4 regions of the Streptomyces sp. NPDC093261 genome follow, and region 1 is predicted to be linked to each of the others. Evidence: riboswitches for the same ligand, from Rfam matches in the RefSeq annotation. Region 1 holds a riboswitch; each other region holds the start of a gene.
What was found. Region 1 has a riboswitch for cyclic di-AMP ahead of ACIP94_RS13425 (M23 family metallopeptidase). Riboswitches for the same ligand answer to the same signal wherever they lie in the genome.
Positions count from the first base shown of each region.

Region 2: linked by a shared signal. The riboswitch ahead of ACIP94_RS24340 (NlpC/P60 family protein) and the one ahead of ACIP94_RS13425 (M23 family metallopeptidase) in region 1 are both predicted to bind cyclic di-AMP.
Region 3: linked by a shared signal. The riboswitch ahead of ACIP94_RS06815 (transglycosylase SLT domain-containing protein) and the one ahead of ACIP94_RS13425 (M23 family metallopeptidase) in region 1 are both predicted to bind cyclic di-AMP.
Region 4: linked by a shared signal. The riboswitch ahead of ACIP94_RS32785 (M23 family metallopeptidase) and the one ahead of ACIP94_RS13425 (M23 family metallopeptidase) in region 1 are both predicted to bind cyclic di-AMP.

Region 1 covers NZ_JBIVNO010000004.1:406,564-413,619, reverse strand. The annotation lists gene ACIP94_RS13440 (DNA topoisomerase (ATP-hydrolyzing) subunit A) at 1-868, opposite strand, end outside; gene ACIP94_RS13435 (M16 family metallopeptidase) at 1,165-2,538, shown strand; gene ACIP94_RS13430 (M16 family metallopeptidase) at 2,535-3,923, shown strand; cyclic di-AMP (ydaO/yuaA leader) riboswitch at 4,145-4,325, shown strand; gene ACIP94_RS13425 (M23 family metallopeptidase) at 4,338-5,090, shown strand; gene ACIP94_RS13420 (GntR family transcriptional regulator) at 5,283-5,978, shown strand; gene ACIP94_RS13415 (HPr family phosphocarrier protein) at 6,238-6,519, opposite strand; gene ACIP94_RS13410 (GNAT family N-acetyltransferase) at 6,694-7,056, shown strand, end outside.
Region 2 covers NZ_JBIVNO010000012.1:84,211-91,266, reverse strand. The annotation lists gene ACIP94_RS24355 (PP2C family protein-serine/threonine phosphatase) at 1-442, shown strand, start outside; gene ACIP94_RS24350 (hypothetical protein) at 767-964, opposite strand; gene ACIP94_RS24345 (hypothetical protein) at 1,136-1,663, opposite strand; cyclic di-AMP (ydaO/yuaA leader) riboswitch at 2,054-2,226, shown strand; gene ACIP94_RS24340 (NlpC/P60 family protein) at 2,235-3,758, shown strand; gene ACIP94_RS24335 (PP2C family protein-serine/threonine phosphatase) at 3,966-5,075, shown strand; gene ACIP94_RS24330 (FAD-dependent oxidoreductase) at 5,180-6,544, shown strand; partial or broken gene ACIP94_RS24325 (chitinase) at 6,745-7,056, opposite strand, start outside.
Region 3 covers NZ_JBIVNO010000002.1:95,496-102,551, forward strand. The annotation lists gene ACIP94_RS06795 (ATP-grasp domain-containing protein) at 1-68, shown strand, start outside; gene ACIP94_RS06800 (FAD-dependent oxidoreductase) at 151-1,353, shown strand; gene ACIP94_RS06805 (hypothetical protein) at 1,500-1,805, opposite strand; gene ACIP94_RS06810 (HAD family hydrolase) at 2,466-3,332, shown strand; gene ACIP94_RS06815 (transglycosylase SLT domain-containing protein) at 3,473-3,988, opposite strand; cyclic di-AMP (ydaO/yuaA leader) riboswitch at 3,993-4,193, opposite strand; gene ACIP94_RS06820 (polyprenyl synthetase family protein) at 4,999-6,009, shown strand; gene ACIP94_RS06825 (CHRD domain-containing protein) at 6,153-7,056, shown strand, end outside.
Region 4 covers NZ_JBIVNO010000023.1:14,175-21,230, reverse strand. The annotation lists gene ACIP94_RS32805 (MarR family winged helix-turn-helix transcriptional regulator) at 1-111, opposite strand, end outside; gene ACIP94_RS32800 (dihydrofolate reductase family protein) at 286-1,434, shown strand; tRNA gene ACIP94_RS32795 (tRNA-Met) at 1,699-1,772, shown strand; gene ACIP94_RS32790 (PP2C family protein-serine/threonine phosphatase) at 2,159-3,289, shown strand; cyclic di-AMP (ydaO/yuaA leader) riboswitch at 3,559-3,715, shown strand; gene ACIP94_RS32785 (M23 family metallopeptidase) at 3,727-4,761, shown strand; gene ACIP94_RS32780 (aldo/keto reductase) at 4,941-5,885, shown strand; gene ACIP94_RS32775 (PrsW family intramembrane metalloprotease) at 5,933-7,056, opposite strand, start outside.

The DNA.
Region 1 (7,056 bases):
CCTTGATCTTGGCGATCACCTTCTCCGGGCCGACCGTGAAGGGCAGCTCCGTGACGACGAGGCCCTTGCGGCGCGCGGTCACGTTCTCCACCGACACCGTGGCGCGGATCCGGAAGGTGCCGCGGCCCGTCTCGTACGCGTCGCGGATGCCCGAGAGGCCGACGATCCGGCCGCCGGTCGGCAGGTCCGGGCCCGGGACGTGCCTCATCAGGGTGTCCAGATCCGCGTTCGGGTGGCGGATCAGGTGGCGGGCGGCCGCGATGACCTCACCCAGGTTGTGGGGCGGCATGTTCGTGGCCATGCCGACCGCGATGCCCGAGGCGCCGTTCACCAGAAGGTTCGGGAAGGCGGCCGGCAGGGCCACCGGCTCCTGCTCCTGGCCGTCGTAGTTGGGCGCGAAGTCGACCGTGTCCTCGTCGATCGACTCGGTCATCAGGCTCGTCGCCTCGGCCATCCGGCACTCGGTGTACCGCATGGCGGCCGGCGGGTCGTCGTTGCCCAGCGAACCGAAGTTGCCGTGTCCGTCGACGAGCGGGACGCGCATCGAGAAGGGCTGCGCCATGCGCACCAGGGCGTCGTAGATCGACGCGTCGCCGTGCGGGTGCAGCTTGCCCATGACCTCGCCCACGACGCGGGCGCACTTCACATAGCCGCGCTCGGGGCGCAGGCCCATCTCGTTCATCTGGTAGACGATCCGCCGGTGCACCGGCTTGAGGCCGTCGCGGGCGTCCGGCAGGGCCCTGGAGTAGATGACCGAGTACGCGTACTCGAGGAAGGAGCCCTGCATCTCGTCGACGACGTCGATGTCGAGGATCCTCTCCTCGTACGCGTCGTCGGGCGGCGGGGTCTTCGTGCTGCGGCGGGCCATTGCTGCCGGCTCCTTCACAGTCTGTGCTGGGCATGAACGAATCTGACGCGGACCATTGTGGACCGCCGCACCGACAACGCGGACCAGGACCCGTCCTCCGACGCCCTCGGCCCGGGAACGGGCGCGTTTCGGGGCCGTCAACACCGTAGGGTGTCCTCCACCCCCCGTAATCGCGGTCTCGCTCTCGGCGTACGCAGGCCGGGAACTTCGCCACTGGTCCGCACGCTTGCATACAGTGACAGGACCGGCAGGAAACCGCGGGTTTCCGCGACAGCTCCGCGATCGAAGGGACGTACATGCCCATGGGTCACACGGCCACAGCCGAGGCAGGCTCCGGGGGCCTGACAGCGACCGAGCACCGCCTGGCCAACGGCTTGCGCGTGGTGCTCTCCGAGGACCACCTGACCCCGGTCGCGGCGGTGTGCCTCTGGTACGACGTCGGCTCGCGTCACGAGGTCGAGGGCCGCACCGGTCTCGCCCACCTCTTCGAGCACCTGATGTTCCAGGGCTCGGGGCAGGTGAAGGGCAACGGCCACTTCGAACTGGTGCAGGGCGCGGGCGGCTCGCTGAACGGCACGACGAGCTTCGAGCGCACGAACTACTTCGAGACCATGCCGGCTCACCAGTTGGAGCTCGCCCTCTGGCTGGAGGCCGACCGCATGGGCTCCCTGCTCGCCGCGCTGGACGACGAGTCCATGGAGAACCAGCGGGACGTCGTGAAGAACGAGCGCCGCCAGCGCTACGACAACGTTCCGTACGGCACCGCCTTCGAGAAGCTGACCGCGCTCGCCTACCCCGAGGGCCACCCATACCACCACACGCCCATCGGCTCGATGGCGGACCTGGACGCGGCCACCCTGGAGGACGCGCGCGCCTTCTTCCGCACGTACTACGCGCCCAACAACGCCGTCCTCTCCGTCGTCGGCGACATCGACCCGCAGCAGACCCTCGCCTGGGTCGAGAAGTACTTCGGGTCCATCCCGGCCCACGACGGCAAGCCCACGCCGCGCGACGGATCGCTGCCCGACGTCATCGGCGAGCAGCTGCGCGAGGTCGTCGAGGACGAGGTCCCGGCGCGCGCCCTCATGGCCGCCTACCGGCTGCCGCACGACGGCACGCGCGCGTGCGACGCGGCGGATCTGGCCCTCACCATCCTCGGCGGCGGCGAGTCCTCCCGTCTCTACAACCGGCTCGTACGGCGGGACCGCACCGCCGTCGCCGCCGGCTTCGGTCTCCTCCGGCTCGCCGGGGCACCCTCTCTTGGCTGGCTGGACGTCAAGGCCTCCGGCGACGTCGAGGTGCCCGTCATCGAGTCCGCCATCGACGAGGAGCTCGCCCGGTTGGCCGAGGAGGGCCCCACGGCCGAGGAAATGGAGCGCGCCCAGGCCCAGTTGGAGCGCGAATGGCTGGACCGGCTCGGCACGGTCGCCGGCCGCGCCGACGAACTGTGCCGGTACGCCGTGCTGTTCGGCGACCCGCAGCTCGCCCTGACCGCCGTGCGGCGGGTGCTCGACGTCACCGCCGAGGAGGTGCAGGAGATCGCCAAGGCCCGCCTGCGTCCCGACAACCGCGCGGTGCTCGTGTACGAGCCGGTCGCGGCCGAGCCCCCGGAAGCCGCCGGGACCACCACCGCCGAAGGCACCAGCGACGACGAGGAGGCGGCGAAGTGACCGAGCTCGCGACCATGGACTTCCACCCGCGGCCCCAGGCCGGGACGGCCCGGCCCTGGGCGTTCCCGGCACCCGAGCGCGGCGCCCTGGACAACGGCCTGACGGTGCTGCGCTGCCACCGCCCCGGCCAGCAGGTCGTCGCCGTCGAGGTGCTCCTCGACGCGCCCCTGGACGCCGAGCCGGCCGGCCTCGACGGCGTCGCCACGATCATGGCGCGCGCCTTCTCCGAGGGCACCGACAAGCACTCCGCCGAGGAGTTCGCCGCCGAGCTGGAGCGCTGCGGCGCCACCCTGGACACCCACGCCGACCACCCCGGTGTGCGCCTGTCCCTCGAAGTGCCCGTCTCCCGCCTCCCGAAGGCGCTCGGGCTGCTCGCCGACGCCCTGAGGTCACCGGCGTTCGACGTCAGCGAGGTCGAGCGCCTGGTGCGCAACCGCCTCGACGAGATCCCGCACGAGATGGCCAACCCGGCCCGCCGCGCGGCCAAGGAACTCTCCAAGGAGCTGTTCCCGGCAACCTCGCGGATGTCGCGCCCGCGTCAGGGCACCGAGGAGACGGTCGCGCACATCGACGCCGCCGCCGTCCGCGCCTTCTACGAGCGCCATGTACGGCCCTCGACGGCCTCCGTGGTCGTGGTCGGCGACCTGCACGGCGTCGACCTCGACGCGCTCCTCGGCGACACGCTCGGCGCCTGGACGGGGAAGCCCGCCAAGCCGCGCCCCGTGCCGCCGGTCACTGCCGACGACACCGGCCGGGTGATCATCGTGGACCGCCCCGGGGCCGTCCAGACGCAGCTGCTCATCGGCCGCATCGGCGCGGACCGCCACGACCGGGTGTGGCCCGCACAGGTGCTCGGCACCTACTGCCTCGGCGGCACCCTCACCTCCCGCCTGGACCGCGTCCTGCGGGAGGAGAAGGGCTACACCTATGGTGTGCGGGCGTTCGGCCAGGTGCTGCGCTCCGCGCCCGACGGCACCGGCGCCGCGATGCTGGCCATCAGCGGCTCCGTCGACACGCCGAACACCGGGCCGGCGCTCGACGACCTCTGGAAGGTGCTGCGCACCCTCGCCGCCGAGGGACTGACCGATGCCGAGCGTGACGTCGCCGTGCAGAACCTGGTGGGCGTGGCGCCGCTCAAGTACGAGACGGCGGCGGCCGTCGCGAGCACGCTCGCCGACCAGGTCGAGCAGCATCTGCCGGACGACTACCAGGCGACGCTCTATCAGAAGCTGGCCGAGACGGGCACGGTCGAGGCCACGGCCGCCGTCGTGAACGCCTTCCCCGTGGACCGTCTGGTGACCGTCCTGGTCGGTGACGCCGCACAGATCGAGGAGCCCGTCACGGCGCTCGGCATCGGCGAAGTGCACGTCGTACGGGCCGAGTAGAGACTCCTCGTACGCGTCCGGAACGGCGAGGTCGCGAAGGGGCCCTGGTGACATCTTCCGTCACCAGGGCCCCTCACGCGGTTTGTCCGTATTGCCTTGGAGGCTGCTTCTCCGCCCTGTGGGATGCGCTACAAACCCCCTGCTCGGTTTGCCGAGGGAAAGAGGGCCCTTCTAGCGTCTGTCGGGCTGTCCGTCAGGCAGTGCGCCGCACCCGCGGCACCGGACAGTCATCGCCGAGTCCCCGTACGGCGCGAGCCAGGGGAGCCGGGGACCCACCCTGCCCTCGCGCCTTCGCGGCGAGGGGGCTTACGCAGTCCCTGGGGTGAATCGGGCGTCAGCCCGTAGGAGACCTTCCTGCTCCGAACCCGTCAGCTAACCCGGTAGGCGAGAGGGAAGGAAAGGACCAGCCACTTCATGGCGTTCACCTGCGCCACCGGGAAGCACCGCCGTCCGAGCCGTATGCGGCGTACGGCCACGAACGCGGTGGGCGTCGCGGCGCTCACCACCACCGGCGCCATCGGCGCCCTGGCCGCCCCGGCCTTCGCCGCCGGGCACCCGGTCGAGGAGACCGGACTCATCCAGGCCGTCACCCTCGGCGACTCGGTCGCCGAGAAGATCGACGCCCAGGCCGCCGCACAGAAGCAGGCCGCCGAGCAGAAGCAGGCCGCGGAGGCCGCGCGCCGGCAGGCGGCGGAGAAGGCCCGTGAGGCGCGCGAGGCCAAGGAGCGCGCGGCGCGCGACGCCGAGCGTGAGCGCCTGAACGCCTTCGTGCCGCCGATCTACCACTCGTTCGTCTCCACCGGCTACAAGACCGGCGGCTCACTGTGGTCCTCCGGCGCCCACACCGGCATCGACTTCCACGCCGCCACGGGCACGCCCGTCCACGCGGTCGGCGCGGGCACCATCGTGGAGACCGGCTGGGGCGGCGCGTACGGCAACCAGATCGTCATCAGGATGAACGACGGCACCTACACGCAGTACGGCCATCTGTCGTCCATCGGTGTCTCCGTGGGCCGGCGTGTCGCCCCCGGTCAGCAGATCGGCCTCTCCGGGGCCACGGGCAACACGACCGGGCCGCACCTCCACTTCGAGGCGCGCACGACCCAGGAGTACGGCTCGGACATGGACCCGGTCGCCTATCTCAGGTCGCACGGCGTGAACGTCTGACCGCGGCCGCCGTACGGCGGCCGGACGTGAGACGGCCCCGTCCGCCGGGGCCGTCGTCGTTTCGAACTGCTGTCTGCCAAAAAATATCCATGGATTCCGGTCTGCCGTCGGAAATTCCGCCCCGCTGCAATAGAGTCGGCTGGACACATGTCAACCGGCGACGTTTCCCGGGGATTAAGGCGGTGGTCGGTCATGCGTATTCCGGCGCACTCGGTATGCACGGCGATCCGTGATGACATCGTCGCGGGTGTCTACGAGCGCGGCGGCCGGCTCACCGAGGAACTGCTCGCCCGCCGCTACGGCGTCTCCCGCGTCCCTGTCCGCGAGGCCCTACGCACCCTGGAGGCCGAGGGCTTCGTCGTCACCCGCAGACACGCGGGCGCGTGTGTCGCGGAACCCACCGAGCAGGAGGCCGCCGACCTCCTGGAGATGCGGATGCTGCTGGAGCCGCTGGGGGCCGCCCGCGCGGCGCAGCGCCGTACCGAGGCCCATCTCAAGGTGCTGCGTGGCCTGGTCAGACTGGGCCAGGAGCGCGCAAGAAGGGGCCCGAGCGAGGATCTGCGCTCGCTGGGAGGCTGGTTCCACGAGACCCTGGCGCAGGCCTGCGGGAGCCCCGCGCTCACCTCGACGCTCGGCCAGCTGCGCCACAAGATCGCCTGGATGTACGCGGTCGAGGCGCCGGCCAACCCCATGGAGTCCTGGGCCGAGCACGGCGGCATCGTGGACGCCGTCGCGCGCGGCGACAGCGAGCGGGCGCGCGCCATCACGGCGCTGCACACCGAACGCGCGACCGCCGCGCACCGGCTGCGTTTCCCCGGCGCGGGCGACCGCGGTGACCGTGTGAGGACTTCGCAACATGCCGTAAACGTGTCGGGGTCCCGGCATTAACACAGGCGCCGTATACAAAGAGGGATATTCCGCGAAGCGCATTTCGGCTGCGCTGGTTGCCGTGTGCCCCGTAAATTCGGCGTACGTGATTTCCGTGCGCCACGCGTAATTCTCGCGAGCGCGCCGCATTTCCCCGCGCGCGCCCTGTCAAGGCGCCGTCCTCGCGACCGCGAAGCCCACCGCGTCCGCTGCCCGAAGACGGCGAAAGCCGCGTCCGCCCGAGGCGACGCGGCTTTCGTGACCGGTTCTCTCCGAAGGGTCAGACGGTCTCGGGAAGCTCCTCGAGGCCCTCGGCGACCAGCTTGGCCAGGCGGTCCAGCGCGGCGTCCGCACCCTCCGCGTCGGAGGCCAGGACGACCTCTTCGCCGCCCTGGGCGCCCAGGCCGAGAACCGCCAGCATGGACGCGGCGTTGACCGGGTTGCCGCCGGCCTTGGCGATGGTCACGGGGACCCCGGAAGCCGTGGCTGCCCGGACGAAGATGGAGGCGGGGCGGGCGTGGAGGCCCTCGGCCCAGCCGACGTTGACGCGGCGCTCAGCCATGTGTTGCTGCCCTTCAGGTGTTCAGGGTTGTCTAGACCAGTTTTCCATATGGTGAAGGGTTCCCGGACCGGACGGAAGCCCCTTCCCCGGGCGGTCCGCATGCTGGGACGGCCCGCGCACGTGCCCCCAGCCTGCCTCGCACCGTTGTCGGACGCGAGCCGTACTCTGGGGCCCATGCAGACCGCGTCGGACCGGCACGAGTACCCCGCCCACTGGGAGGCCGACGTGGTGCTGCGCGACGGGGGCACCGCACGCATCAGACCCATCACCGTTGATGACGCCGAGCGCCTCGTCAGCTTCTACGAGCAGGTCTCCGCCGAGTCGAAGTACTACCGCTTCTTCGCGCCGTACCCTCGTCTGTCCGCCAGGGACGTCCACCGCTTCACGCACCACGACTTTGTGGACAGGGTGGGACTCGCGGCCACGATCGGCGGCGAGTTCATCGCCACCGTACGCTACGACCGCATCGGCACCGACGGCATGCCCGCCTCCTCGCCCGCCGACGAGGCCGAGGTCGCCTTTCTCGTGCAGGACGCG
Region 2 (7,056 bases), on a different contig from region 1:
CACCCGCATGACCAGCTGCGGGCATCCTCCGCCGCTCCTGCTCAGCCCCGGTCACGCGGTCACCGTGCCGAGCGTGCACCCCGCACCCCCGATGGGGATCGGCTCGGCGCACCCGGGGGACTACCACCTGGACGTGTTCTCCTTCGAGCCCGGCGACACCCTCCTGCTCTACACCGACGGCGTCATCGAGGCACGGGACACCGCCGGCCGCTTCTATCCGCTGGCGGAGCGCGCGGCCCAGTGGACCGAGGAGAGCCCCGAGACGCTGCTGCACCGCATCCGCCGTGACCTCCTCGTCCACACCGGCGGACACCTGGACGACGACGCCGCGCTCATCGCCCTCCACCGGACTCCCACCATCCACCACGGCCGCCCGTACCAGCGGATCATCCACGCCGACGGCTTCCGTCACCGCCCCCAGAACCAGCCGCAGGACCGGTGACCGGTATCGGCGGGCGGGAACGGCCGGGAGCAACCCTCCGGCCCCGCCCTCTCCGTCCGCCGTACGGCGGTCCTGGGCGCCCTCAGAGCCCCAAGGGGTGGTACCCGCAGGGGTGGCGCCGGGGCCGGAGCGGCCGTGGGGCGGCCCCCGAGGGGCATGCCCCGCACGGATCAGCTCCTTCGCCCTGCGGAACTCTCGTCGCCCGTGATGTCGCCACGGGCGCGGATCCGGGCGAGCTTGGCGAGTTCGTCGACGCTGCGGTCGGTGCCCACGGCATCCGGCGTCGGACCTCACCCGGGACGGGTGAGCGGGCGCGGTCCGCCGTCACTCCGGCAGTCGGCGCATTTCCATGACGTGCAGTCCGAGCGACTGGAAGCGGGCCAGCAGCTCGTAGACATGCGACTGGTCGAGGACGGGGCCGAACAGGACGGTCTGGCCGCATATCGTCACGTGGTCCAGTTCCGGGAAGGCCTGGGTCAGCGTGTCCGACATCTGCCCGTCGACACGGATCTCATAGCGCATGAGCGGCTCTCTCGCGGATGGCCTGGGGGCGGGCGAAGTGCGCCCCTCCCGAGATCGTCCGCCCTTGCGCGTCCCCGCACCTCACCTGGGGCAGGTGAACCGTCCCGGAGCGCCACCCGCTGCCGCACGGGAGGCTTCCCGCCGCCGAACGCACGGGTCCGCCCCATGCCGTCAGTCCTTCAGAGCGATCTTGAACACGATGATGAGCAGACCGATCACCAGGTTGATCGCGGCGGAGACGACCACGAGGCGCCAGGAGGCGCCGGAATGGCGTGCGGCGGCGGCCGACCAGCCCATCTGCCCGGCCACGGCCACGGCCAGCGACAGCCAGACCGCGCCCCGCAGATCCAGGCCGAGAAGGGGGCTGACGGCGACCGCGGCGGCCGGCGGGACGGCGGCCTTGACGATCGGCCACTCGTCACGGCACACGTTCACAACGGTCCGGCGGTCCCGGGTCGGCTGCGCCAGGTGGGCGCCGAAAAGCCGGGCGTGCACATGCGCGATCCAGAACACCACGCCGGTGCTCAACAGCAGCAGCACCAGCTCCCCCCGCGGCGGCGGGCCGTGGGTGCCGGCGCCGACCGCCACCGAGGCGGCGAGCAGGGAGCCGTAGATCCCACCGGTGTAGTCGGCATGGGCTCGGCGCTCGGCGATGCGCGCCCGGGCGTCGGCGTCGTCCGCCTTGGACCTGCGTCGCATGGGGGATGACCTTCCTGATCGCTCTGCCTCACCGTGCCGAAGCGCCGGACTCATCATGCTGAAGCGCCTGAATAACCGAATATCAGACATGCGAGGCGAGGGCGCGCACGAGGCGCCGATGTCCCGGTGGAGTCAGTGAGGCGCCCTGCCGGCCCGGGGGCGCCCGGCCCCACCGATGCAGCGCTCGAACGTGAGCGCGCTCCGTTCCGCCCGGAAAACGACGACCGGGCCATGATCGCATCGGGAAAAGCCGAAGCTCCACGCGAACGTCCAGACGAAAATCACACATTGGTATCGGACATATCGCACTTCAATCTTCACGCCAGCCACACAAGTTGGCTAAGTTGACGGCTAGGCCAAGCGACTCCCTCCGGCGAACCTCGCCGGGTTGCACGGCCTCCGCCGAATCCGGTGAACCTTGACCACCGCCGGAACCGGGGACCCAACCGACCACGGGGTGAATCGGCCAACTGCCCGCAGGGGCACGGGCCGTAGGGCACACCTTCCGGATCCGTCCGCCCGAACCCGACAGCTAACCCGGTAGGCGGAGCACGGAAGGAGTACGACCCCCATGGCGCCGGAGCGAACCCCGGGCCCCGGAGGCTTCGGCCTCCCCGGCATGCGCAGGTTCACCGAGGACGACGGGCCGAGCCGCGACGAGGTCCGGCAGCGGATCCACAGCCTGTACGACCGGGCGGAGACCGACAGCGGAACCTTCAACGCGACCCGCGCGGCGGCGACGGGGATGCCGAGGCGCGCCAACCCGGTGCTCGACAAGGAGCGCCGACGCGCCGATCCCGTGGTCGACGACGTGGCCCGGCAGTGGTTCGAGTCGGCGCGCCTGCGGCTGGGCCCGACCGTTCCGGCAGCACTGCCGCGCGACAGGATGCCGGACAGTCCGGCCCCGGCCGGGTCATCGGGCCCGGCGAGTGCTCCGGGGACCGACCTCGTCCTGCGCGAGCCGGGCCTGGCCGAGCGGCCCGTCCGCGAGCTCACCGCCGGGCCGGCCACGCGTCCCGTGGCGGAACTGACCGCCACCGTCGCCCAGCCGGCCGCGCGTCTCGCGGCGGAGCCGACCGCCGGCCCCGTGGCCGCGCTGCCCGCGGCCCCGCAGAAGCGGCCGGGGATGCCCCAGGTCCCGCCCGCGGGCGCCGTCGAGTCGGGGTCGTCCACCCCCAGGACCGCCAAGGAGCGCACCCGGCAGAAGCTCGGCGCGTCCCGTGACCTGCTGGCCCGGCACGCCGCGCGGCAGGCTTCGGCTCCCCTGGCGATCGAGTCCCCGCCCGCGACGGACGCGATGGACACCGGGCGCACGGCGGAGGGGCAGGACGGCCGTACGGTCCAGGAGGCCTGGCGGCGCCAACAGCCCTCCGCCTTCGGCCTGGACGTTCCGGCGGTCTCGCCAGGCGCCGGCCCCTCCGCCACCGTCCCGGCGACTCCTTTTGTCACGGACACGCTGACGGACGCGCTGACGGCCCCTCAACTGCCTCCCGCGCCCGACCCGTTCCTCGTGACCCGTCAGGCGTTCCCGACCACGGAACCCTTGCCCGCCGCGCCCCAACTCCCCACGACGGAAGCGTTCCCCACCGCCCCCCAGCCCTTCCCCACCACGACCGAACCGTTCCCCACCACCACCGAACCGTTCCCCACCACGACCGAACCGTTCCCCACCGCCGAGACCTTTCCCGGCACCGGGCTCCCCCTCGGTATCGGCGGCACACAGGAGCCGGGGTACGACACGAAGTCCGCGAAGGCGGTCACCTTCGCCCGTGCGCAGATCGGCAGGCCGTGTCTGTGGGGCGCGGCCGGACCCGAGTCGTACGACGCCGCCGGTCTCACGCAGGCCGCCTGGAAGGCCGCCGGGGTGACCCTCCCGCGTGCGGCCCGCGACCAGTCGGCGGTCGGCACGGCGGTTCCCCTCGCCGACATCCAGCCCGGTGACCTCGTGTTCTTCAACCCGGACTCCGGCCATGTCGGCGTCTGCACCGGAAACGGCATGATGATCCACGCCCCGGGTCCGGGCGCCTTCATCCGCGAGGAGGCGGTCCTGTACGCCGGTGAGGCGGCGATCCACAGTGTGATGCGGCCCGCGTGACGCCACCGGGGGCGGGCACCTCCGCCCGCCCCCGCCGCCGGACCCGTTCCCCGGCCCCCGTCGGCCATGCGCCGAGCCCCGGCGGCGGAGCGTGCTCGAAGTGACGTCCCGGCCGCTGTTCCGGCCGACTCACCAGCGCATCAGGGCAGATCACCGTGGCAGCCGCCGGCATTGCGGCAGGCGGCTTCGCGTAGGAGCGTAGGGGATGTGAAAAGCCTGGCCGTCACACGGGCCCACCGGAAAGGGGACCAGCGAGGCTGGCTGAGCGGCGCGCCGCCCCCTTGGTGGGTGAAGGTGCTGCCCGTGATCCTGCTGATCACCGTGGCGATCGTCAGCCTGACGATACCCTCGCCGCTGGACATCGGCTTCCTCCTGGGAGCCATTCCTCCGCTGGCCGTCCTGTCCTACGGGCCCGCGGGCACCGCCGCGCTCGGCCTCCTCGTCGTCGGGCTGCAGCACACCCGTGTCTTCCATCTGGACCGGCCGGGGAGCACGGATCTGCTCACCATCAGCTTCGTCGCGCTGCTGAGCGTGTTCGTGTCGTATGTGCGCAGCCAGCGCGACGCCCAGCTGAACATGGAACGCACGGTCGCCGAGGCGGCCCAGAACGCGCTCGTTCCCCCGCTGCCCGAGCGGGTGGGGCCGGTCCGGTGCACGGGTCTGTACCGGGCGGCCCAGCGCGGGACGCTGGTCGGCGGCGACTTCTTCGATGTGCGCGAGGGTTGCACCGGGGTACGGGCGGTCATGGGCGATGTGCAGGGGCATGGGCTGTCGGCGGTCTCGACCGTCTCCTCGCTGCTCGGGGCCTTCCGGGAAGCGGTGCTCGACGAGCCCGATCTGCCCTCGGTCGCGTCCCGCCTCGACCGCAGGCTGCTCGTGGACTCCGGGAACGCCCGGCTCGCGGAGCTGTTCGCGACGGCGGTGCTGCTGGAGTTCACCCCGGATGCTCGGACGGTACGGATCATCGCCTGCGGCAGTCCGGCGCCTGTGCTGCTCCACGACGGCAAGGCCACCGAGGTGGAGGTGTCCTCCGGAACGCCCCTCGGGATCGGGCTGTCCGAGGGAGGGACGTACGACGAGGTCACCTGCCCGCTGGAACACGGCGACCGGCTTTTTCTGGCCTCGGACGGCATCTGGGAGGCACGGGACGCGACCGGGGCGTTCTATCCCCTGATCGACCGGCTCCCCCAGTTCGCCGACGCCGAGCCCGCCAGGACGACCGGGCAAGTGTGGGAGGATCTTCTGCGCTTCTGCGGCTCCGTCCGTGACGACGCCACGATGCTCGTGCTCACCCCGCAGCCCCGGGGCGACGCATAAAGCTGCCTTATGACGTCATAGAGGGGACCCGCGTACCAAGTAAGGTTTGCCTTAGTTTAGGGTTTCCGACGAGCCGTCTGTCACCGCTCGAAGGGAACCTGAACATGCCGCGCCCCCTACGGGTAGCCATCGTCGGAGCCGGCCCCGCCGGGATCTACGCCGCCGACGCCCTGCTCAAATCCGAGGTGGCCGCCGAGCCGGGTGTCTCCATCGACATCTTCGAGCGGATGCCGGCCCCGTTCGGCCTCATACGCTACGGCGTCGCCCCGGACCACCCGCGGATCAAGGGCATCATCACGGCCCTGCACCAGGTGCTCGACAAGCCGCAGATCCGCCTCTTCGGCAACGTCGACTACCCGTCCGACATCAGCCTGGACGACCTGCGCACGTTCTACGACGCCGTGATCTTCTCCACGGGCGCGACGGCCGACCGGGCGCTCGACATACCCGGCGTCGCCCTCGAGGGCTCCTACGGCGCGGCCGACTTCGTCTCCTGGTACGACGGACACCCGGACGTGCCGCGCACCTGGCCTCTCACGGCCGAGAAGGTCGCCGTCCTCGGCGTGGGCAATGTCGCGCTCGATGTGGCCCGCATCCTGGCGAAGACCGCGGACGAACTGCTGCCCACGGAGATCCCGCCGAACGTCTACGACGGCCTCAAGGCCAACAGGGCCCTGGAGATCCATGTCTTCGGCCGCCGCGGCCCCGCGCAGGCGAAGTTCAGCCCGATGGAGCTGCGGGAGCTGGACCACTCCCCCAGCATCGAGGTCATCGTGGACCCCGAGGACATCGACTACGACGAGGGCTCGATCGCGACGCGGCGCGGCAACAAGCAGGCCGACATGGTCGCCAAGACACTGGAGAACTGGGCGATCCGGGACGTCGGCGGCCGGCCGCACAAGCTCTTCCTGCACTTCTTCGAGTCGCCCGCCGAGATCCTCGGCGAGGACGGCAGGGTCGTCGGTCTGCGCACGGAGCGCACGGCCCTCGACGGCACCGGCAACGTCAAGGGCACGGGGACCTTCCGGGACTGGGACGTGACCGCGGTCTACCGAGCCGTGGGATATCTGTCGGACCCGCTGCCCAAGCTGCCCTGGGACCTCGCGTCGGGAACCGTGCCGGACCGGGGCGGGCGGGTCGTGGAGGAGAGCGGGGAGCACCTTCAGTCCACCTATGTCACCGGCTGGATCCGGCGCGGCCCGGTGGGCCTGATCGGTCACACCAAGGGCGACGCCAACGAGACGGTGGCCAACCTGCTGGACGACCACGCGGCCGGGCGGCTGCACACGCCCGCCGCCCCCGCGCCCGAGGCGGTGGAGGGCTTCCTGGCCGAGCGGAACATCCGCTACACCACCTGGGAGGGCTGGTACCGCCTCGACGCCGCGGAGAAGGCGCTCGGCGCGCCGCAGGGCCGTGAGCGCGTGAAGCTCGTCGAGCGGGAGGACATGCTCCGCGAGAGCGGAGCCTGAGCCGCACCTGAGCATGGAGGCCGCCGGCCGGACGCCCCGGCCGGCGGCCTCGCTGCGGACCGGTCAGGGGTAGGCGACAGGAGGTTCTTACCCGCTGCCAGGGCCGCGTTCATCTGTGCGGCCGTGGCGCCGGGTTTGACGACGTAGAACCAGCGACCGGTGGCCGGCCGTGACGGGGTGGGGGGGTGGGACGGCCTCGGTCAGCCGGTGTAGGAGGCGAGGACGCGGGTGTAGTCCCAGGGCTGCTGGCTCACGCCGGAGCAGCTGTCGGCCGGGCCCCCGGTGCACGGTCGGTCGCGGTTGGCGGACCAGAAGGTGAGCCGGTGGTGCTGCTGGGCGTAACCGAGGATGGTGCGGAAGTCGGCCACGGTGACCGTCTCGTTCTGGTCGGTGACGCCGTTCATCGAGGAGATGCCCATGTCGCGGTAGGCCTGGTCGTCGCGGTAGGCCTGGTCGTCGCTGTAGCCGTAGGCGTTCTTCAGCGCCGACTTGAGGCCCTCGGCCGCGCGCAG
Region 3 (7,056 bases), on a different contig from region 1:
CGGGCGCGAAGCACCTGTATCAGCTGTGGCGGACCAACCGCCGCGGTTCCACCAGCCGTACGCGTTAGCGCGTACGGCCGAACCACCGGTACGCCCTGTGCGTACGGCTCCACCACGAGGTAGGCACGTCGCGTCCTGGGGAGGGACTTCGTGATTCAACCGGTAGCAGTCATCGGCGCCGGCCCGTTCGGCCTGTCCACCGCCGCCCATCTGCGGGCGCGCGGTATCCCGGTACGCGTCTTCGGTGAGCTCATGGTGAGCTGGCGCGACCACATGCCCGCGGGCATGCTTCTGAAGTCGACCCCGGCCGCCTCGAACCTCGACGCCCCCCAGAGCGGTCACACCCTGGCCGACTACTGCGACGCGGCAGGCATCGCCCGGCTGGTGACCGACGAGGACATCATCCCGATCGAGACGTTCATCGCCTACGGCGAGTGGTTCCAGCAGAAGCTGGTGCCCGAGCTGGAGCGGGTCAGGGTCGTCTCCGTGGACCGCCGTCAGGGTGGCGGTTTCGATCTGAAGCTGGACTCGGGCGAGCAGTTCGCGGCGCGGGCGGTCGTGGTGGCCACCGGCCTGTCGGGCCTCGCCCACCTCCCGCCGGAACTGGCCACCGCCGCGGCGGACGGCCCCTCGCCCACGGGACCGGTCTCCCACAGCTCCCAGCACCATGACCTGACCCGGTTCTCCGGCAAGGACCTGTTGGTCATCGGCGCGGGGCAGTCCGCCCTGGAGACGGCCGCGCTCGCGGCCGAGGCGGGCGCGCGGGTGCGGGTGATCTCGCGCGGCCAGGGCAAGGTGGCCTTCGGCGCGGCCCCCTGGGACCAGCCGAAGTTCCGCCCCGAATCGCCCTTCGGGCGCGCCTGGTCCCTGTGGGCGCTGAGCTACTACCCGCACCCCTACCGGTTCCTGCCCGACCAGACCCGTCACTACCTGGTGCGCCGGGTTCTCGGCCCGCTCGGGGCGTGGTGGCTGCGCGACCGTTTCCAGAGCAAGGTGCAGGTGCGTGAGGTCGCCGGTGTGGTCGGCGCGTCCGTGCCGGACGGCAGCCCCGTCCTGACGGTCCGGACGCACACGGGCACCACGGAGGAACTCACCGCGGACCATGTGATCGCCGCCACCGGCTACCGCGTGGACATCGCGGCGATGGACTTCCTGGGCCACGGACTGCGCACGGCACTGGCGGTGAGCCGGGGCACGCCGAGGCTCGGCGCGGGATATGTGTCCTCCGTACCGGGCCTGTACTTCACGGGCCTGCCGGCGGCGTCCTCGTACGGCCCGGTGATGCGCTTCGTGTGCGGCACGGAGTTCGCCTCTCCCCGGCTGGCGAAGCACCTGGCGGCGGCGCACGGCTGAGGGCGCGCCGGGCCGGGTGGTCCGGCCGGGGATCACCGATGGCGGGCTGGGGCGTGGCGCCGTGGCGGGTCACGCCCCAGGCCGGAGGCCGGTACGCGTCGTTCGGAAGTCGATGCGCAGCACGGCCCGCCGTAGCGGGGGTCTGCTCACCTCCCGGAAGCCGGTCTGGGCGAACACCTCGCGGCTGCCGACGTGCGGCGCCCCCAGGTGATCTCGAGCCCGGGGCACGTGATCACCGGATAGGCCTCCGACGCGCGGGCGCCCCGGTCCCGCGCACGCCCGACCGTGGCGCGGGCGAGCGCGTAGGTGATGCCGCGGCGGCGGTAGCCCGTACGGGTGAGGAAGCAGGCCACGGCCCGGACGCCGTCGTCCACCTTGTCCTCCTGGCGTCCGGACCAGGGGACCCGGGCGCGGGCCGGCTGCGGATACGACGTCCGGGCCCCACCGCGCACCAGCCCACGGGATCGCCGTCCAGCCGGGCGACGAGCCCACTCGTCGTGGCCGTCCCCGGATCACCGCAGTGGGTCTCTTCTCGCAGCCGTTCGGCGCGTTCCGTGGGGGAGACCGGGCCCCAGGGGGAGATCGAAGCGGCGCCGACCGTGGCGCACAGACCCGCCGCGTCCAGCCCCTCGCACTTCCACACCAGTGTCACCACGCGGCTGGTCACCACGCGCCTGGTCACCACGCGGCTGGTCACCACGCGCCTGGTCCCCCCTGGTCGCCACCACCGACGAGCCCGACTGGTACGCGGAACAACTGATCGCGGTCAAGGCGCCGTTGCGTACCGTGCGGCCCCGCGAACTCCGCGAGGTCGCCGCGCGCCGAGGCGCCGCCTGCTGGATGCGGGCGCCTGAGCGCCCGATGCGTGCACCGGCCGCGCGAGGTGCTGCCGCGCGCCGGGCAGGGCACCGTCGTGCGGCGCCGGCACCGAACGGCGGTGCCGGCGCGGGGCCCACGCCGGGGCGAGGGGCGTGCCGGGGCCGGGCGCCGTCGTGTCCCCGGGGCGCGAGGCAACTCCGGTGCTGGGCTACGGGAGTTCGGTGGCGGCGGGATACCGAACGTCGTCCGGTTCGCGCCGAGTCGGCGGGGCGTTCCATCCGTATTCTCTGATCATGGCCGCACCCTTCGCATATTCACTCATCGCCACTGACCTGGACGGAACGCTGTTGCGTGACGACGACACGCTCTCCGACCGGTCAAGGGCCACGCTGGCGCGGGCCTCGGCGGCAGGCGCACAGCACCTCGTCGTGACGGGGCGCCCGGCGCCCAGGGTGCGGCCGCTGCTCGACGATCTCGGCAGTACGGGGCTCGCGGTGTGCGGGCAGGGCGCGCAGGTGTACGACGCCGGCACGAACCGGCTGCTGTTCTCCGTCACTTTGGACCGGGAACTGGCCGAGACCGCGCTCGGCAAGATCGAGGCGGAGGTGGGGCAGGTGTACGCGGCCGTGGATCAGGACGGGGTGGACGGGCTCACGCTCATCGAACCCGGCTACCGGATGCCGCACCCCACCCTGCCCGCGGTACGGGTCAAGCGGCGCGACGACCTGTGGTGCGAGCCGATCAGCAAGGTACTGCTGCGCCATCACGCCCTCTCGGACGACGAGTTGGCGGCGGCGGCGCGCGCGGCGGTCGGTTCGCTTGCGACGGTCACCATGTCCGGGCCCGGTACCGTCGAACTCCAGCCGTGCGGCATCACCAAGGCCACGGGGCTCGCACTGGCCGCCGAGCATCTGGGGCTGGGCCCGTCCCAGACCATCGCCTTCGGCGACATGCCCAATGACATCCCGATGTTCGACTGGGCCGCGCACGGGGTGGCCATGGCCAACGCCCACCCGGAACTCAAGGCCGTGGCGGACGAGATCACCACGTCGAACGAGGACGACGGCATCGCCGTCGTCCTCGAACGACTCCTCGGTGGCCACCGGCCGACGGCCGACAGCGCCGGCCGACGGTCCGTCGGCTCTTGCCAGGCCCACTAGTCGGCTACGAGGCTTGCTCGTCCTGCCGGTCGGCTGTGAGGCCTGCTCGTCCTGCCGGTCGGCTACGACGCCTACTCGGCGACTACCGGGCCTACCGGCCGGCGATCGTCAGGAACGCCGCCCGGAGATCGCCAGGCCTTCTAGTACGCGCTGTTGACGTTGTCGATCGAGCCGTACCGGTGGGCGGCGTAGTTGCACGCGGCCGTGATGTTCGCCACCGGGTCGTAGGGGTCGAACGACGTGCCGGGCACGTGGTACGCGGCGAAGGTGGGGTCGATGATCTGGAGCAGGCCCTTGGAGGGGATGCCCTTACGGGCGTTCGAGTCCCACAGGTTGATGGCCTTCGGGTTGCCGGACGACTCGCGCATCACATTGCGGTAGATGCCGTTGTACGTGCCGGGGATGCCGTGCTGGGCCATGACCTCCAGCGACTGGCGGATCCAGCTGTCGAGGGTGGTGCCTCGGGTCGTGACGGACTTCATGGTGGTGGCGGTCACCGTCGCCGGCTTGCCGGGCGCGGCGGAGGCGCTGGTCGCCCCCATGACCGGCAGGGCGAGAAGGGCAGCACCCGCCCCCGCGATTGCGAGGGCACGGGTGAGACGAGTGGCCTTGGAGCCACGGTCCCGACGGCGTGCGGGCAGTGCGAAAGCGGACATGTCGCATTCCTCTCCGGCGCCTGCGAGGTGAGCTGTCGGGTTCGGGCGGGGAGGTGCCCGGCCGCGTCCTCGACGCCGAGGTCGCGACTTCACCCCTAGCCGTTCCGGTGTGGTGTCCGGATCGGCGGTTTACCTGGGTCCCCCGCTCCTGCCGTCGTGGGTCGATGGGCTCCCGAGCGGCGGCAGGATTCGGCGTTCCGCTCGGATCGAGGGGAAGGTATGCGAGAGCACATGTCGGGAACAAGCCCGCACGTCACAGTCATTCCGGATTGGCCATGAAATGGGGGAATAAGGTCGTTGATCCATTTTGTTGAGAAGGGTTCAAGTTGCCATTAGCAAAGCGTGAGTTGGCGACACGCCCGCGATGCCTCGCCTGTCGCGCACGTGAGCTATTTCACTTCCGTTCCCGTGGTCGTCATCAGCACTCCCCTGCATAACGGTCCTATTCGGACAAAACGGCCACATGTCGCGTGGTGAGACCCGGGCCCCGGGGCGGGTGGCCGCCGACCGTTCGACCCGGACTCCGGTGCCCCTGAGGGGAGTTCTCCCGGTGGGGCGGCGGGTGGGACGAGCCTCCGGGCGGCGTGTGCGGGGGGCGTGCGGAACGTGAGCGCGGGCAGTCGTAGGGGGAGTCGTCCGGTGGCCGAAAAGGTGGCACTGGGTGGCCAGGCGGTGATGGGTGAGGCGCGGCGAAGGGGTGTCCGGTGCTCGTGGGGCAGGGGGCAACCTGGCTGATCCCAGCCGTAAGGGCTCTTTGTCTGTTATGTCAGTGAATGTCTGTTCGTATCGAATGATCAAGAACATGCCCTTCCTGATCCGATACCGCCCGGCCTGGAACAGTGGGCGCTCGTGGTGATCGAAACGTGACCGGATACGCTGACTTGAGTGATGGCGGCGACAGATCGACAAACTCGATACGCCACGTCGACAGGCGACGTCATCGACCAAGTGACCGTCCTTGAGACCGACCGTGTGATCGTCAGCAGACGTCAGCAGACAGGAGACCCCACGTGACCGTCGTCGGGCCGTTCGGGCTGAGCGTGCGGGACCAGGCTCTGGAGGCCGATGTCCAGGCCGGATTGGCGGCTGTCGAGGAAGGGCTGCTCGAGGCCACCAAGAGTGAGGTGCCCTTCATCACGGAGGCCGCGCAGCACTTGCTGCGTGCGGGCGGGAAGCGGTTCCGGCCGCTGCTCGTGATGCTCGCGGCCCAGTTCGGCGACCCGTACGCGCCCGGGATCGTGCCCTCGGCCGTGGTCGTGGAGCTGACCCACCTCGCCACCCTCTACCACGACGACGTGATGGACGAGGCCGAGGTGCGGCGCGGCGTGGTCAGCGCGAACACCCGCTGGGGCAACTCGGTCGCGGTCCTCACGGGTGACTTCCTGTTCGCGAGGGCGTCACACATCCTGGCCGATCTCGGTCCGGAGGCGGTCCGGATCCAGGCGGAGGCGTTCGAGCGCCTGGTCACCGGTCAGATCCTGGAGACGGCGGGTCCACGGGACGGCCGTGACCCCGTGGAGCACTACCTCGACGTCCTCGGCGGCAAGACCGGCTCGCTGGTGGCGGTGGCGTGCCGCTTCGGGGCGATGATGTCTGGCGCCGACGAGACGGTCGTGGATGTGCTCACGCAGTACGGCGAGCGGCTGGGCGTGGCGTTCCAGCTGGCCGACGACGTCCTGGACATCGCGTCGGACTCGCGCGAGTCCGGGAAAACGCCCGGAACGGACCTGCGTGAGGGTGTCCCCACGCTCCCGGTGCTGCGTCTGCGTGAGCGTGCGGAGCGCATGGGGCTGGCCGAGGACATCGCCCTGTGTGAGCTCCTGGATTCCGACCTCACGGATGACGCCCGGCACTCCGAGGCCCTCGCCCGTCTGCGCGTTCACCCGGCCCTGGAGCAGGCGCGCCGCGACACGGTCCGCTATGTGGAGGACGCCCGCTCGGGCCTGGCCCCGCTGCCGGAGTGCGACGCCAAGGCGGCCCTGATGGAGCTGTGCGACGCGGTGGTGCACCGGGCGGGCTGAGGCCGCTTTTCCGTCACTCCTCGTACGCGCTCGTGTGAGCCGTGTCACGTAGTTGGGTTGAGTCCGTACCGAGATCGGCTCCGTACTCCTGCCCGAAAGCTGACGCAGGGGGCGTCGGCTGTGAAACGGGGAGAATCACGATCATGCGTACGACGGCCACGTTCGCAAAGCGCCGCACCGCCCCGCTCCTCACCGGCGTCGCCACGGCCACGGCGGCAGCGCTCGTCGCCGTCGTCGTGCCGGCCGCCGCAGCGGGACGGACCGGAGGGCACACCGGGGCGGACCACGCCGGGCACACTGCGGGGACCGTCGCCACCGGGAACGGCACCACCCGCCCCGGCAGCGGCTCCCCTGGCACCACCCTCGTCGCGAGCCTCCGTGGGGCCGACGAGGTACCCGTCGCCGGAGGCCCCGCCGTCGGCGACAAGGACGGCGCCGCCCTGGAGTTCGTCAGGATCGAGGGCGACACGGTCTCCGTCGCCGTCACCTGGCGCGGCACCGGGCGGCCCACCATGCTCCACATCCACCAGGGCCCGAAGGGCGTCAACGGCGGGGTGGTGATCGACTTCGGCAAGCTGCTGGACAACGGCGTGAAGGGCTACACCGTGGTAGGGAGCGTGAAGGTCGGGGACACCGCGCTGCTCACCCGGCTCAAGACCGACCCCGGAGTCTTCTACGCCAATCTGCACACCGCCGCGTTCCCCGGTGGAGCGGTGCGCGGCCGGCTCCACAACGTCACCACGGCCTTCGACTTCCGCCACGCCCTGGACAACCTCCAGGCCTCCGTGGTGACGGGCCGGCAAATCTACGAGTGCAAGCGAACCACCGGCGGCGGCTACGCCTTCGCCCAGCGCGATGTCGCGGCCCTGCTCGGCGGCGGCATCCTCCACTCGTTCGTGAAACCCGGCTCCGGTACGCCACGGTGGGTCGCCCCCGACCGCAGCGCCGTCACCGGCGCGGTGGTGTCCAGGACCCCGAACGGCGACACGAACATCCCCGAACTCGACCTGCTGGCCACCCCGTCCGGCAAGCGCCACGGCCTGCTCG
Region 4 (7,056 bases), on a different contig from region 1:
GCCGGCCTCCTGCTGGAGCTGCCGGTCGATCACATCCTCCAGGAGCCATGACGCGGCGAGGTACGAACGCCAGGCGCGCAGTTCCTCGGGGGTGAGCCAGCGGGTCGTCATGCCGCCAGTGTAGTTATTGTTCAAAAGTTGAAACAAGATCACGGGGTTCCGCCGGATCTGGACCTCCGGACCCGCCCCGGCGCATCCTGACCACGCGGTCAGGGACCCGACCAGGGCCCCCCGGCCTTCGACGCCCGCTCCGCCCTCTCCCCCTCGACCCTGGAGTGCACCCCCATGGCCCAGCCCTATGTCCTGTTGTCCGCCGCCGTCTCCCTCGACGGCTTCCTGGACGACACCGGCCCCGAGCGGCTCCTGCTGTCCGGACCGGAGGACTTCGACCGGGTCGACGAGGTGCGGGCGGGCAGCGATGCGATCCTCGTCGGCGCGGGCACGCTACGCACCGACAACCCGCGGCTGCTGGTCTACTCCGAGGAGCGGCGCGAAGCCCGGGTCTCCGCCGGGCTGCCGGAGTACCCGCTGAAGGTCGCGGTCAGCGCGTCCGGTGACCTCGATCCGGACGCCCCTTTCTGGCACACGGGGGGCGCGAAGGCCCTCTACACCACGGACAAGGGCGCGGAGCGGCTGCGCGGGCTGCTGCCGGCGGACGTGGACGTGGTCGCGCTCGGCCCCGATGTGGAGTGGCGCGCCGTGCTCACTCATCTGGGTGAGGTCAAGGGCGTACGCCGGCTGATGGTCGAGGGCGGGGGACAGGTGCACACCCGGCTGTTGCAGCAGGGGCTCGCGGACGAGGTGCAGCTCGTGCTCGCTCCCCTGGTCGTGGGACAGCCCGACGCGCCGCGGATGTTCGGGCCGGGGGCGTACCCGCCGGGACGCATGCGGCTGCTGGAGGCGCGGTCGGTCGGGGACGTCGTGCTGATGCGCTACGCGCCCACGGCACCCGGCACCGGCCGGTCGGCCTCCGCCGCCGACCGGCGGTGGCTGGAGACGGCGTGTGAGCTGGCGGCGCAGTGCCCGCCCTCCCGCACGGCCTTCAGTGTGGGAGCGGTGATCGTCGCCGCCGACGGCACGGAGCTCGCCCGGGGGTACTCCCGGGAGGGCGGGGACCCGCTGGTGCACGCGGAGGAGGCGGCGCTGGCGAAGCTGGACACGGCCGATCCGCGCCTTGCCACCGCGACGGTCTACAGCAGCCTGGAGCCGTGCGCCCGCCGTGCGTCCCGGCCCGCGCCGTGCGCCCGGCTGATCCTCGACGCCGGGGTGCGGCGGGTGGTCACGGCCTGGCGTGAACCGGACACGTTCGTGGCGGCGGCGGACGGAAACGCGCTGCTGACGGCGGAGGGAGCGGATGTGGTGATGCTGCCCGAGTACGAGGAACGGGCGAAGGCCCCGAACGCCCATCTGCTGCCGTCGCCCGAAGGCCGCTGAGGCTGTTCGCCCCGCCTGCCGGCCGGTGAGGGCTGTCCGCTCCGCCCGGATGCCGCTGACGGCTGTTCGCCCGCCACCCGCCGTCTGACGGCTGCCCGCCACCCGCCACCCGCCGTCTGACGGCTGCCCGCCGCCCGAAGCCGCTGACGGCTGCTGCCCACCCCCGCGCGAAAACCGCTGACAGCCGGAAAACGCCGGTAAAGCGCCGTGGACGTAAACCTGTGTGCTTCGTGTCGCGCGCATGGCGTACACTGGTATCACCGACGCGGGGTGGAGCAGCTCGGTAGCTCGCTGGGCTCATAACCCAGAGGTCGCAGGTTCAAATCCTGTCCCCGCTACTGATGGCCGAGGGCCGGAATCCGAAAGGGTTCCGGCCCTCGGCTTTTTCCGTGTTCTTCACCCGCTCCCCCTCTTCCCGCCAGGGGGCCCGACCCATGCCCGTCCACAGGGTGTGTACGCCGGTCGGCCCACAGCGGTCGCCCCCCGCCCGTCCTGCGGGAAGCCTGGACGGGTGGTGCAGCAAGGAGGCGCGTGGCGGATCGAGGCGCCGTGCGACGAGCAGGTCAGCGGGCCAGAGCCCGGAACTTCGTACGAGGGGGCCGGCGTCCCGTACGACCGGACCATCGGCGGCCCGGCGGCCACCCCTCTTCCGGAGGACGGCGGCCGGCCCCCGGAACGACCTCACGAACGATCCGAGGGGATTCGGCCCCCGGAGCCGGGCCCGGTGGAGAGCCGGCGGAGTTCGTACGCGCGGGCCTTCCTGCGGGCCCTGCCCGCGCTGCTCATCGGTCTCGGCGTCTGCTGCGGCCGGCTGACCCCGTCCGTCTTCCCCGGCGTGCCGCTCTTCACCGCCGCCCCGCTCGTCGCCGCGCCCCTGCACTCGCTGCGCGGCACCGTCGGCACCGGCGCCGCGGCCCTCGCCGCCGTCCTGGCCGTGCACCTGGGACTCGGCGCACCAGGGTCCTCCGGCGCGGCCTCGGAGGCGGTCACCACCGCCGCTGCCGCCGTTCCGGCCGTCCTGATCAATGTGCTCGTACGCCGCAACGACGCACGCCTCGCCTCCGCCCGCCGGATCGCCGAGGCCGCGCAGCGCGCCGTACTGCCCGAGCCCCCCGCGCGGATCGGGGGGCTCCGGATCGCCGCCCGGTACGAGGCGGCGCAGGCCGACGCCTACATCGGCGGTGACCTGTACGCGGTTCAGGACTCCCCGCACGGTGTACGGCTCGTGGTCGGGGACGTACGGGGCAAGGGCACGGGTGCCGTGGCCGCCGTCGCGGTCGTGATCGGCGCCTTCCGGGAGGCCGCCGAGCAGGAGGCGACGCTGGAGGCCGTCGCCCGGCGCCTGGAGCGGGCGCTGTCCCGCGAGGGCATCCGCCGGGACGGCCCCGACGCCCACGAGGAGTTCACCACCGCGGTCCTCGCGGAGATCCCGCACGAGGACGGGGAGGACCCGCGGGGGGACGCGGGGATTTCGCACAAGCGAGGAGTCGTCCGGATCGTCAACCGGGGCCACCCGGCCCCCCTGCTCCTGCTCCCCGACGGCACCCTGCGCGAGCTGGAGGCCCGCGAGCCGGCGCTGCCGCTCGGCATGGGCGACCTCGCCGTGCGGCCCGACCGCGCGGAGGAGTGGGGCTTCCCGTCCGGTTCGACGCTGCTCTTCTTCACGGACGGCGTCTCGGAGGCCCGGAACGCGCGCGGCGAGTTCTACGACCCGGCCGGCCGCCTCGCCGGACGGTTCCCCGCCACTCCCGGTGCCGTGCTGGCCGCCGTCACGGAGGACGTCGCCCGCCACACCGGCGGCCAGGCCACGGACGACATGGCGCTGCTGGCCGTGCGCCGGTCCGAGCACTCCTGAACCCGGCGGGGAGCCAAGGGCCGCCGAACGCCCGGACGTTGTCACGGGGCGTGAGTGAGTGGTGCCCCTCCGCATAACAACTGACACACCGTCACAACAGGTGGGACGGGTGAGGTGCGGTCAACTCGCCCGATTTTCACCGTTCCTGTCGCGAAAGTCCTGGCCAGGCGGCGCTAAGGATCTGTCCGAACGGCTTGGAATCCGAGCCCCGCGTCTATTAACGTTCGATAACGCAGCGCGGTCGTCCCAGCCGTCACCCGAGGCGGCTCCGTGCGCGTGTGCCGAATCTCGCAAGGGAACCGGGGAACCACCATCTTGGGGTGAATCGGGCGGATGCCGCCGTGTCGCAACGGCCGGTATACGCGCGTAGGAGACCTTCCCCTCCGAACCCGTCAGCTAACCCGGTAGGCGAAACGGAAGGAAAGGAGTGCGCCCACGTGGCGTCCAACCGGCCTGCCGAGAGCACCTCGTTCGCCCCGACCGGCACGCAGACCATCGGTTTTGCGTCCCGCCCCGACGAGGGCCCCTGGGAGGAGTGGAATCCCACGGAGGATTCCGTCCGCCCCGTCCGCGGTCGGCACCGCGTCAGCAAGCAGCGCGGCGGCGGACTCGCCCGCAGCTCCACGGTTCTGGGCGTCGGCGTGATGGCCGCGGTCGGCGCGGGCGGCATGGCCACCGCGCAGACCGGCAAGCCCCCGGTGTCCATATCCCTCCCCGACCTCTCCTCCGTCACCGACTCGGCCAAGGCGCTCATCGGCGTGGACACCGGCGCCCCCAAGGGCTCCGCCACCGCCCTGAGCACCGCCGGTGTCAGCACCGCCGACGCCGCCGCGGGCAGCAAGGACGCGGGCGAGGCGCTGCGCGCCCGGATCATGCAGCAGGCCGAGTCCCAGCAGGACCGGATCGCCGCGACGGCCGCTCGGGCCGCCGAGGACGCGGCCGCGAAGAAGGCCGCCGCAGCGGCGGCCAAGGCTCAGGACGCCGCTCGTGCCAAGGCCGCCGCCGACAAGAAGGCCGCGGAGGCGGAGGCCAAGAAGAAGGCCGAGGCCGCTCGGCTGGCGGAACTGGCCAAGCAGTTCACGCTGCCCACCTCCTCCTACACCCTGACCTCGCGCTTCGGTGACGCCGGCGCCATGTGGTCCTCCGGCTACCACACCGGCCTCGACTTCGCCGCCCCCACGGGCACGCTCATCAAGGCCATCCACAGCGGCACCATCACCCAGGCGGGCTGGGCGGGGTCGTACGGCTATCGCACGGTTCTCACCCTCGACGACGGCACCGAGCTGTGGTTCTGCCACCAGTCGTCGATCAGCGTCACCGTCGGCCAGAGGGTGTCCACGGGCGATGTCATCGGCCGTGTGGGAGCGACCGGCAACGTCACCGGGCCGCATCTGCACCTGGAGGTCCACCCGAACGGCGGCAGCGCGATCGACCCGATGGCGTGGCTGCAGAGCAAGGGCCTCAACCCCTGACATCCGCGCCCTTCTCCCCGGCGTGTATCACCCCTGGACCCCGGCGGTCCTGTCCTGGACCCCGGCGGTCCTGGCGACAACCCCCGACGCCGGGGCTGCCGGTTCGGTGTATGACGCCGTCCGGGTGGAACCGCCCCCGGCCGGAATAAGGGCTTCCGGAGTGAGCGCTGAAGTAGGGCATGACTTCTCTTCGCAAGCTCGGCTTCTCTGACCTCGAGGTCTTCCCCCTCTCCCTCGGCGGCAACGTCTTCGGCTGGACCGCCGACGAGGCGCAGTCCTTCGCCGTGCTCGACGCCTACGCGGCGGCCGGCGGCAACTTCGTCGACACGGCGGACGCCTACTCGGCGTGGGTCCCCGGCAACAAGGGCGGCGAGTCCGAGGCCGTCATCGGCAAGTGGGTCGCGGCGCGCGGCAACCGCTCCGACATGATCATCGCGACCAAGGTCAGCCAGCACCCCGAGTACAAGGGGCTGAGGGCCGCCACCGTCAAGGCCGCGGCCGACGCGTCGCTGCGCCGCCTGGGCACCGACTACATCGACCTCTACTACACGCACTTCGACCAGCCGGAGGTGCCGGTGGAGGAGATCATCGGCGCGCTCGACGACCTGGTGAAGGCGGGCAAGGTGCGTGCCATCGGCGCCTCCAACATCTCCGCCGAGCGCCTCCAGGAATCCCTCGACTTCTCCGACCGCGAGAACCTGGCCCGGTACACGGCGCTCCAGCCGCACTACAACCTGGTCTCACGCGACACCTACGAGGGTCCGCTCCAGGACGTCGCGGCCCGCGCGGGCCTGGCGGCCGTTCCCTACTACGCCCTCGCCGCCGGCTTCCTGACCGGCAAGTACCGGCCGGGCACCACCGTGGACTCGGCGCGGGCGCAGGGTGCGGGCAAGTACCTGGAAACCGAGCGAGGCCGACGCGTGCTCGAGGCCCTCGAGGAGGTCGCGCAGGCACGCGGCGCACAGATCCCGACGGTGGCCCTGGCCTGGCTCGCGGCCCAGCCGACGGTCGCGGCCCCGATCGCCTCCGCCCGCACGGTGGAACAGCTGCCCGCGCTGCTGGCTGTGGCGGACCTGACCCTGACGGAGGAGGACCTGGCCAGGCTGACGGAGGCCTCGGCGTAAGCGCGCTGTCCGGAGGGCTGTCCCTGCCCGGGGACAGCCCCGCGCCCCTACGGCCGATAGGGGTTGTACGCGGAATACGACGATGTCGTCGGCCCGTATCGCGGCGCCGGGTACCACGGTACGTGTCCGTAGCCGTATCCGTAGCCGTATCCGTAGCCGTATCCATAGCCATGCCCGTGGTCGGACCAGACCGGCGAAGGCATCGGCGCCGTCGTGCGCGCCGCGTGCGCCAGCGCCGGCCGAGCCACCGCACGCCGCGCCCACAGCGCCGAGAGCAGCTCCCTCTCCCGTACGACGAAGTCGGCTCCCGCCCGGCCGCGGCGCCCCCGGTGCCGCAGGAACGCCAGCGACGTCGCGTACGCCTCGTACTCCGCGACCGAGCGCGCCGCCGCCTTCCCGAAGTGCTGCCGCGCGTACTGCCGGGCCAGTCGCCGCGCCCGCATGGAGCCGAGGACGAACGGTTCCGCCGGCGTCAGCCACCCGGTGGCCGCGTAGGCCGGCAGCTCCTCCCGCACCGTCCTCAGCTCGCGCTGCCGCGTCCAGATGACCAGCCAGGTCAGCAGCGCGAACGCGGGCGCCATCAAGGACGCGTACACCGCGAAGAACCCGTACTCGCCGAACGACGAGGATCCGTTCCACATCGAGTGCATGCCCATGGCGAGCAGCAGCCCGCCCAGCGGCATCAGAACGCGGCGGGCCCGGCGGCGCTCCGCCGTCAGCGCCGCGATACCGAAACCGATCCCGGTGAGCACGGTGAACAGCGGATGCGCGAAGGGCGACATCACCACACGGACGAAGAAGGTCGCGGCCGTCACGGACGCGAGACCCCGTCCGCCGCTGAGCTGGTCCGTGCCGAAGGCCGTGCCCAGATAGAGGATGTTCTCGGTGAAGGCGAAGCCGGTCGCGGTGACCCCGGCGATCACCACCCCGTCCACGATCCCGGTGAAGTCCCGTCTGCGGAAGAGGAAGACCAGCAGCACGGCCGCCGCCTTTGCGGACTCCTCGACGATCGGCGCTATGAGGGTCGCGCCGAGGGTGTCGGCGCTGTTCGGGTCGGCGGTCGCGGTGGCTATCCACCGGGTCGCGAAGCTGTTCGCGACGATCGCGATGAGCGCGGCCGCGCACGCCCCCCAGGCGAAGGCGAAGATCATGTTTCGCCAGGGCCCGGGTT